2 regions of the Lentibacillus sp. Marseille-P4043 genome follow, and region 1 is predicted to be linked to the other one. Evidence: riboswitches for the same ligand, from Rfam matches in the RefSeq annotation. Region 1 holds a riboswitch; the other holds the start of a gene.

Region 1 (4,863 bases):
TATGAATGCCACCTATTTGCGTGAAATCATAACCTATTTCAGCGATTTGTGTTTCTAAATAAGGAATATGTTGAAAATAGTTGGCATCTAACTCGCCACTTTCCAAATCATCGTTAGGCAAGACATAATCTTGGTATTCTTCTATTTCAAGTGTAATGCCTTTTTCTTTAAGAAGTGGTTTTGCTTCTTCTAAAATTTCTGCGTGCGGTACACTAGAAGCGCCAACTTTTATTGTCTTATTGCCTGAATCACCTTCGTCCGAATCTCCACCACATGCTGCTAAAATGAGAACAGTTAATACTGAAACAATAGCTAAAATCTTTTTCATGATAAATTCTCTCCTTTTTTTATCTTTTATCTAATTTATTGGAAACAAAGTCGCCAATGAATTGAAAAATAAATACAATGATAACGATTAATATGGTACAAACGAACACAACGTCAAAGTCACGTCGTTGAAACCCGTAAAAGTATGCGTAATCACCTAAGCCACCAGCTCCGATAACACCAGCCATTGCTGTGTAACCAATTAAGGCAATCGCGGTAACCGTGATTCCTGAAATTAGCGCTGGCATCGATTCTGGTAACAACACCCGGAAAATAACCGTGCGTGTTTTAGCTCCCATTGCTTTAGCTGCTTCTAAAACACCTTTATCTACTTCTTTTAGAGCAATTTCAACAAGTCGTCCATAAAATGGCGCTGAACCGATAATGAGTGCTGGTAATGCAGCGTTTGGACCACGGATCGTACCTATAAGAAAATCAGTAAACGGGAATAACAATAAAATTAAAATAATAAAAGGAATGGCGCGAAATACATTCACAATCGCTGCGACTATAAAATGAAGAAACTTGTTCTGCCAAATACCATCTTTCGCTGTCAGGTACAAAAGTAATCCAAGTAGAATCCCTAATATAAATGTTCCAACTAACGAAAGTAACGTCATATAAAACGTTTCGTATGTTGCTGTCCAAAAATCCTGCACATCGAGATTTGGAAATAAATTAGTTAGCATCACGAACAACCTCCACTTCTACTGAGGTTTGAGTGATAAAATCAATCGCCTTATCCATTTCCTCTGTTTTCCCTTCCATTTGTACAAACAAGGTTCCATAGGCTCCTGCCTGCGTTTGTGTGATCTTCCCTTGTAAAATATTAATATCAATCGCAAATTTTTTAGCTACTTGGCTGATTAATGCTTGGTTGGTTGTTTCACCGATAAAATGAAGTCGAACTATTTTTCCGTGTTCATAGGTATTTACCAATTCATTGACGCCTTCATTTTCGTCTTGGGTCCCCATTACCTGCTCTACAAATTTTTTCGTCACTTGTTGCTTTGGTCGTAAAAATACATCTAGCACATCACCTTGTTCCACAATTCTACCGTTTTCCATGACAGCAACTTGCTTGCAAATTTTACGAATGACGTGCATTTCGTGGGTTATTAAAATAATCGTTAACCCAAGCTTTTTATTAATATCCACTAATAAATCTAAAATAGCATTTGTCGTTTCCGGATCAAGTGCGGATGTTGCCTCATCACAAAGCAGAACTTTCGGATTGTTGGCGAGTGCTCTAGCAATTCCGACACGTTGCTTCTGTCCACCACTCAATTGCGATGGATAAGCATTTTCACGTTCAGAAAGTCCAACTAACTGGATTAACTCGTTAACCCGCCTCTCCCGCTCAGTCTTTGGTACACCGGCAATCTCCAAAGGAAATGCAATATTATCCTTAACTGTGCGTGACCATAGTAAATTAAAATGTTGAAAAATCATTCCAATTTCCTGCCGAGCTAAGCGCAGTTGATTTGAATTTAGTTTGGTAATATCTTGCCCATCAATGGTCACCTGCCCATGTGTAGGATCCTCCAAACGATTTAGTAATCTAACAAAGGTACTTTTTCCAGCACCACTGTAGCCAATAACACCGAATATACCTCCTTCTTTTATATCAAGTGTTAAATCGTCAACAGCCGTGATTTGCTTTTTATTAGATGTAAAAACTTTGCTTAAATTCTCTATCGAAATCACAAGTATTCCTCCTAGTTGTTCATAAAAAAAACGTCTTTCTGTAAGAGAACAGAAAGACGTATTATATGTCTTTGCGTCCCCTCATCTGTCAAAGTATTACTTTGCAGGAATTGGCACCTTTCAAACATTTAAGTTTGAAGGTTGCCGCGGTTTCACAGGGCCAGTCCCTCCACCGCTCAAGATAAGAGATTTTAAATTCATTTAAATTGATAAATTCGATAATAGCACGCTTATTTCTTTGTGTCAATATAAATTTTCTTTCGTTAAGTCGGAACCGTCAATTCCCAACGAACAGCTCTGGTTTATACTTCATTAAATAGCTATAAATATTGGCAATCGAATGAAAAGCATACACTTTTTCTTGCACTTCATTGTCAGTTTTGATCAGCAGACATGGTACACTTTCAATCTGATTGTCCTGCATAAAATCAGGATAAAATGACGCATTCATATGATAAAAAATAGACTCCTGATGGACAGATTCAATTTTATCCAGCATTGTTCTCGCTAATGCACAAGTCCCACAAAAAGGAGTATGAATAAATAATAAATAATGATCTTGCTGTAACACTTCCGTTGTTATTTCTTGCAAAGGAATCACCCTAAATCAAAAATATCGGATTAACCGCAATAGATTTACTTACTAGGACAGTTGCGAGTATTTGTTCAGGCGTTGTCGCAACTTCACGATATTCACTGCTAACATAAATATGTTCAGCATGTGGCAGCTCGCGCGCTAATTGTTTGCGTAATTTAATCCCTGAATTGTCTTCATCAACTAAGATAAAAACATCTTTATTGTCTAAATCGTACGTGTATAAAAGTTCATCAAATCGTTCCACACCGAGTGTACCATTTGTACAAATGATCTCCACATCGTCCGTGATTACTTTTTTGATTTGCTTTTTGTCCGTAAGACCTTCGACAATAATAACCTTTTCCGATTCGTGTGTCATCATCACATAGCACTCCTTATGGAATCAAGCAATATGATTCGTAAGTATGTGTTCAAAAAGTAACAAATCACAAGTAAGGTTGCAGCAGCATAGACTTATGGATCCGAAAGATTTAATGACTTATCCAAATTGCAACCGATCTAATAGACAATCTCTTTTATGTTTTTCGAAGGATACTTATTATTGTACCTTTTGAACAGCCCTATATAACAATACTATGATGCGAATAAGGCTGACTTTACATCCTTTTTCAAAGATGCAAGCCAGCCTAAAATTATTGTATGATTTTGTGATTAGTCTTCTTGAATAACTTCTTCATATTTTTCAGCTGATAATAGTTCGTCAAGCTCTGATTGATTTGATGGCTCAACAACGATCATCCATGCTTTTTCGTATGGAGATTCGTTAACAAATTCTGGACTATCATCTAGCTCTTCATTCACTTCAACCACTTTTCCACTGATTGGAGCGTACAATTCCGAAACAGTTTTAACAGATTCGACGCTTCCGAAAGGCTCATCGGCTTCGATATCGTCGCCTACTTCTGGTAGCTCAACAAACACAATATCGCCAAGTTCATCTTGTGCAAAATCTGTAATTCCGATACGTACTTTGTCATCTTCTTTTTTTACCCATTCGTGTTCTTCTGAATATAATAAGTCTTTTGGTAAGCTCATTGAAATCCCTCCGTTAATTAATTGCACTATTACTATACAAGGTAATAGCTTTTATTTCTAGTATTTCAGCTTATTTTCTACAGCCAAATTTCAGCAAACGTTTCTTCCTTAAATCCAACCGTTACGTTTTGTCCATCCGTAACAATTGGTCGTTTTATTAACATACCATCAGATGCGAGTATTGTCGCCATTTCTTCAGTTGTCGCATCTTTAATTTTATCCTTGATGTTTAACTCACGATACTTTTTCCCGCTCGTATTGAAAAACTTTTTAGCTGGTAATCCACTTTTCTCAATAAAATCCAACAGTTCTTCCTTTGTCGGTGGATTGTCCACAATATGTATGCTAGAATACGTTTTTTCGTGATCGTCTAGCCATTTCTTCGCTTTCTTACACGTACCACAGTTTGGATACCAGTAGAATGATAGTGCCATATACGTCCCTCCTAACCTTTTTACTATTTACATTTATTATAGCAAAATTCTATTGCAGTGGTCGAAGGAATTGCTAACGATTATTTTTTATGTTGACATTTTACATAAAATCCTTTAAATTGATCAACGTGACTATAAGGTTACCAATTATGACCGAGTGGTTACAAGGAGGTATTTTGTGAGTAAAAGAAACGAATTAATGACCCATGCCATCCGGTTATTTTCAGAAAAGGGATTTCATCAAACATCTGTCCAAGAGGTTGCTCAGGCTGTTGGTATTTCTAAAGGTGCATTCTATAAATACTTCGATTCCAAAGAAAGTATCTTTATCGAAATCCTGAAGCAAAATCATGAACGGATCATTACGGAGGCAAACTTATTAAATGTATCAAATAACTTGACAGGAAAAGAAGCCTTCACCCAAAAAATCCAAATAGAATTAAGCCACTGGATGGAGAACCGTCCATTTTTCACGGTTATGTTTAACGAATTTCCACCAACTGAGAATGAACGAATCGCTGACATTATGAAGACGTTAAGAACATCCATGATTGAATTGCATAAGAACAGTTTACTAGACGCATACGGGGAAAAAATTAAACCGTTTATGTCTGACCTTGTTATTATGTTTGAAGGAATGCTAAAGGAGTATATTTTCACAGTAATCATTGAAAATAAAAATGTTGTTGTATATAAATTAGCTACACTCATTGCTTCAAGTATCGATTCCATTGTTCAATCTCTGGATCAATTGGAACCTGC
Region 2 (4,863 bases), 1.3 Mb from region 1:
CAGCATCAATTCAATAAAGTTGAGCTTGTCCAATTTGTAAAACCAGAAGAATCATATGAGGTGCTGGAAGAATTAACAGGGAATGCTGAAAAGGTATTGCAGTTGTTGAATTTGCCATACCGTGTCATGAGCATGTGTACAGGTGACCTAGGATTCACTGCAGCGAAGAAATATGATATTGAGGTATGGATACCGAGCCAAGATACGTATCGCGAAATATCTTCTTGTTCTAATTTTGAAGATTTCCAAGCAAGACGTGCAGGAATTCGCTTCCGCCGTGAGGAAAAAGGAAAACCGGAATTCGTTCATACATTAAACGGATCTGGCTTAGCTCTTGGCCGAACCGTTGCAGCCATTTTAGAAAACTACCAGCAAGAGGACGGCTCTGTTGTTGTGCCAGAAGTATTACGGCCTTATATGGGCGGAAAAGACATTATTAGCTAAACAACGAACAAAAGCTTAAGCGCCCGTTTAGCAAAAACTTATAACTTCCTATTTTTTAAAAATCCCAGGCTTTACTAATAGCCTGGGATTTAAATTTAAAATCCACGTGAACTTAATCCCTTTCGCATGACACCGCTGCGTGCAAATATCATTAGTGTAACTGCAACTATTCCCTCTGCTACTGGTAATGCAAGCCAAACCCCAATAGTTCCGAACCAAAGCGGCAAAATGAATAGCATTCCTATTAACAGAATAAATCCACGGAAGACGGTAATACCGACAGACGGACGGACATATCCGATTGACTGGTAATAGGTCATGTAAATAAAATTTGTCCCCATAAATAGATAACCAAGGAAAAACAATTTGATTCCTTTGGCGGCAAGTTCAGCAATCTCTGGTGATGCGACACCAAAAATCGACACAAGGAAGTCAGCTCCAAAATAACCAATACCTAAAAATAATATACCAAGTGAAAGTCCAGATATTTCGGCAGTTTTCACGGTTTCCTTAATGGAATGAAATTGTTTGGCTCCATAATAGAAGCTAATCATTGGTTGAATGGATTGACCAATGCCGATAAATGCTAAAAACATAAATGTATGCAAATAGTTAATAACGGAAAAGGCAGCCAGTCCAGTTGTGCCAGCATAATAGGCGATTGCAATATTATAGCCCATGACAAAAACACCTGTCCCTGCTTCAGACAAAAAACTAGGGAGGCCAATGGAGCTAATTCGCTTTAGATCTTTTATTTTCCATCTTGCTTTGACAAATACCAAACCGGAATCTTTTTTAAAGAAATGTAACAAATAGATGATGAGACCCGCAAAAGTTGCAATTACCGTTGCCAATGCTGCCCCTGTCACTTCCAATTTAAGGATAAAGATCATCCAGTAATCTAGCCCAATATTAAGTAGTGCGGAAATAACTAAACCAATCATGGCTAGCTGTGGATCACCATCGTTTCGTACAAAAATACTGAAATAGTTTTCCCAGGCTAGAATTAATGAAAAAATCAACAATATCCTCATGTAGTCAACTGCATATGGAAGTGTTTGTTCATTTGCTCCGAATAAACGGGCTAGGCCATCTATATTTATATAGGCAATCAAACAGATAATGATGGTAATCAGCGTTAAAAAGCCAAACGAAGTAGTAAATAGCCTTTGTGCTTGTTTTTTATTTCCCTCTCCCATTGCCATTGAGTAAAGTGTTCCGCCACCTACCCCAATAAGCAAGGAAATGGAAATGATGATGGAAAAGACGGGTACCGCAATATTCACACTTGCCAATGCAACAGAACCAACCCCATTTCCAACAAAAATACCATCCACGACAACATTTATAGACATCAGCATCATACCAAGCAGTGTCGGAATGAAATATTGAAAAAAGCTTTTGGTTGCAGATTGTGTCGCTAAACGTTGGTTTAAAGAGCTCATACGAATCACCTCGGAATGCCAATTATTATTTATTTTAATCTTATCGTTTAGTATAGTCCATCAAACTGTACCATGGCGTAGAGGATGTTCCAAAACAAGGGGGAATTTAAGTTGAATGGTGAAAAAATCCCCCCAGTTTATCCATCACCTAACAAAATCGTTCTCATGTTCTGTCAATATAATTCACTTTGCTGCTTAAAGTTACACTACATCAGACAATCACTTTTTTTAAAACACACATGCCATTATGATATACTAACTTTCAACAAAAATAAGTTTACAAGGAGCTATTATTATGAAAGCAGTTGTAGTTAATAAACCTGGTGGTGCCGAGCAATTACAATTTCAGGAATTTCCTAACCCGACTGTAGGCAGTGGTGAGCTGCTAATTCAGGTAAAGGCATTTGCAGTCAATCGTACTGATATTATGACACGAGAAGGTAAATCAGGGTATATGCCTAATCCAATTTTAGGTATAGAGGTTGCCGGAGAAGTGGTAGAAGCTGCAGACGGGACAGATATAGAAGTTGGAACCCGTGTGATGGGCCTCGTAAATGGTGGAGCTTATGCAGAATACGTTGTTATGCCAGCTGATCGAGTGATACAGATCCCAGAAAATTTATCGTTTGAAGAAGCAACAGCAATTCCAGAGGTGTTTCTAACCGCATACCAAACTCTATTTTGGTTGGGTAATCTAACAGATCAAGATGCAGTTTTAATCCATGCAGGTGGAAGTGGGGTTGGTACAGCGGCCATCCAATTAACAAAGCAAATGACAAACGCAAAAATTATTACAACAGCGGGCTCACAAGAGAAGTTAGATTTTTGTCGGTCGCTCGGAGCTGATGTTGGAATTAACTATAAAGAACAGAACTTTGCGGAGGAAGTTTTAAAAAGTACAAATCAAGAAGGTGTAAACGTCATACTTGATTTTATTGGAGCTTCCTATTGGGAGAAAAACTTAAAAAGCATTGCAATCGATGGCCGCTGGGTACTGATAGGTGTATTGGGTGGAACAGAGGTTGAACGAGTAGATTTAATGTCAATTCTTGCAAAACGAATTCATCTGAAGGGAACATTGCTAACTCCAAGAAGTGATGCTTATAAAAAAGCTTTGACAGATGAATTTATTCGAAAAGCAATACCCTTATTCAATCAGAAAAAGTTGAAGCCCATTGTTGATCATACCTTTGCTTTCAAGGATATTCAAGAAGCACATCGATATATGGAGGCAAATAAAAACATTGGTAAGATAGTTATCTCGATTAATTAATATTGATACAACAAGGAAACCATCCCATAGTGAGGTATCGCTTTTTCAATTTTTTCAAAAAGTGTATTGACAAAGATTCGTCACGGTAGTATTGTATTAAACAATATCAAATGAATAATTTATAACTTCTTATTCAGAGAGGTGGAGGGAATTGGCCCTGCGAAACCTCGGCAACGGACTTTTTATAAAAAGAACTGTGCCAAATCCAACAAGCATATGCTTGGAAAATAAGAAGAGTGAGCGGAATTGAATGCAAATCTCTTCTTATGAATATCATAAGGAGGGATTTTTTACTTCTATGTGAAAACTAAATAGCAAGACTTCTTATCCAGAGAGGTGGAGGGGCTGGCCCTATGATACCTCGGCAGCGGACTTGTAAAAGTACTGTGCCAATTCCAGCAAGCAATAGGCTTGAAAGATAAGGAGAGGGAAACTCGTAAATGCCTCTTCTTGTTTTTCAAGAAGGGGCATTTTTTCATTTTAAAGAGGAGGGGAATTATGATTACTTTTGAGAATGTAACGAAGATATACCAAAGTGGTGAACAACAGATAAAGGCACTGGATGATGTTGATTTACAGATTGAAAAAGGCGAAATATATGGTGTTATTGGATTTAGTGGTGCCGGAAAAAGTTCATTGATACGTTGTGTGAATTTACTTGAACAACCGACTTCTGGAAAAGTAGTTGTAAATAACCAGGATCTACTCAGTCTTTCCCCAAAGGAATTAAGGGAAGCAAAACGAAGCATTGGAATGATATTTCAACACTTTAATCTATTAAATTCAAAAACGGTTTTTACGAATGTGGCAATGCCATTATTACTAATGAAGACGCCTAAGGAAGAAGTTAAAAAAAGAGTTAATGAACTGTTGGAGTTTGTCGGACTGAGTGATAAGGCTGATAATTACCCGGATCAGCTTTCAGGTGGCCAGAAACAACGAGTAGGTATTGCCCGAGCCTTGGCAACACAGCCATCCATTCTATTGTGTGACGAGGCAACATCGGCACTTGATCCGCAGACAACGAATTCAATCTTGAGGCTTTTGAAGAAAATTAATCAGGAATATAACATTACCATTCTAATCATTACTCATGAAATGGGGGTTATCCGTGAAATATGCGATAAGGTTGCAGTGCTTGATCAGGGTAAAATGATTGAATCGGGATCTGTATTTGATGTATTTGCCCAGCCTAAAACGGAAACTGCCCATAACTTTGTAAGTACAGTCATGCATGATGAAATACCAGAATCGGTTCATCAATTAATTCAATCACAAGAATCTACCAATCAAATTTACCGGATTGTGTTCGTTGGGGAATCGGCAGGTTATCCACTGTTATCTCAAATAGCCAAGCGATTTGATGTAGAGGTAAATGTTTTGTTTGGTAGTATTACAGAATTGCAAGGGACACCATTTGGAAACTTAATCGTGAAGTTTGCAGGTGAAGCAAAAGAAGTGAGTAGAGTTATTATGCATATCAACCAACAAAAGGTAACAGTGAAGGAGGTATTAGAGGATGTTAGTTGATTGGGATCAAATTATCGCAGCCCTATGGGAAACAGTTTCGATGGTTGCATTTTCATTATTATTCGCTACGATCATTGGCTTACCATTAGGTATCTTGCTCGTTGTAACACGTAAAGGACATTTATGGGAAAATGCTCCGGTATTTAATGTTTTAAATGCAATTGTAAATGT

What was found. A riboswitch is a leader RNA that binds a small molecule or an ion and turns the genes downstream of it on or off. The one in region 1 is predicted to bind S-adenosylmethionine.
Region 2: linked by a shared signal. The riboswitch ahead of C8270_RS04390 (methionine ABC transporter ATP-binding protein) and the one ahead of C8270_RS10485 (methionine ABC transporter ATP-binding protein) in region 1 are both predicted to bind S-adenosylmethionine.

What each region holds. Positions count from the first base shown of each region.
Region 1 is NZ_LT984884.1:2,152,803-2,157,665, reverse strand. Features, by position in the region: gene C8270_RS10495 (MetQ/NlpA family ABC transporter substrate-binding protein) at 1-328, opposite strand, end outside; gene C8270_RS10490 (methionine ABC transporter permease) at 348-1,016, opposite strand; gene C8270_RS10485 (methionine ABC transporter ATP-binding protein) at 1,006-2,034, opposite strand; SAM riboswitch class I at 2,113-2,222, opposite strand; gene C8270_RS10480 (thioredoxin family protein) at 2,312-2,626, opposite strand; gene C8270_RS10475 (toprim domain-containing protein) at 2,637-2,990, opposite strand; gene gcvH (glycine cleavage system protein GcvH) at 3,284-3,667, opposite strand; gene C8270_RS10465 (arsenate reductase family protein) at 3,745-4,101, opposite strand; gene C8270_RS10460 (TetR/AcrR family transcriptional regulator) at 4,280-4,863, shown strand, end outside.
Region 2 is NZ_LT984884.1:828,286-833,148, reverse strand. Features, by position in the region: gene serS (serine--tRNA ligase) at 1-444, shown strand, start outside; gene C8270_RS04400 (MATE family efflux transporter) at 540-1,889, opposite strand; gene C8270_RS04395 (NAD(P)H-quinone oxidoreductase) at 2,185-3,162, shown strand; SAM riboswitch class I at 3,289-3,396, shown strand; SAM riboswitch class I at 3,484-3,587, shown strand; gene C8270_RS04390 (methionine ABC transporter ATP-binding protein) at 3,661-4,692, shown strand; gene C8270_RS04385 (methionine ABC transporter permease) at 4,682-4,863, shown strand, end outside.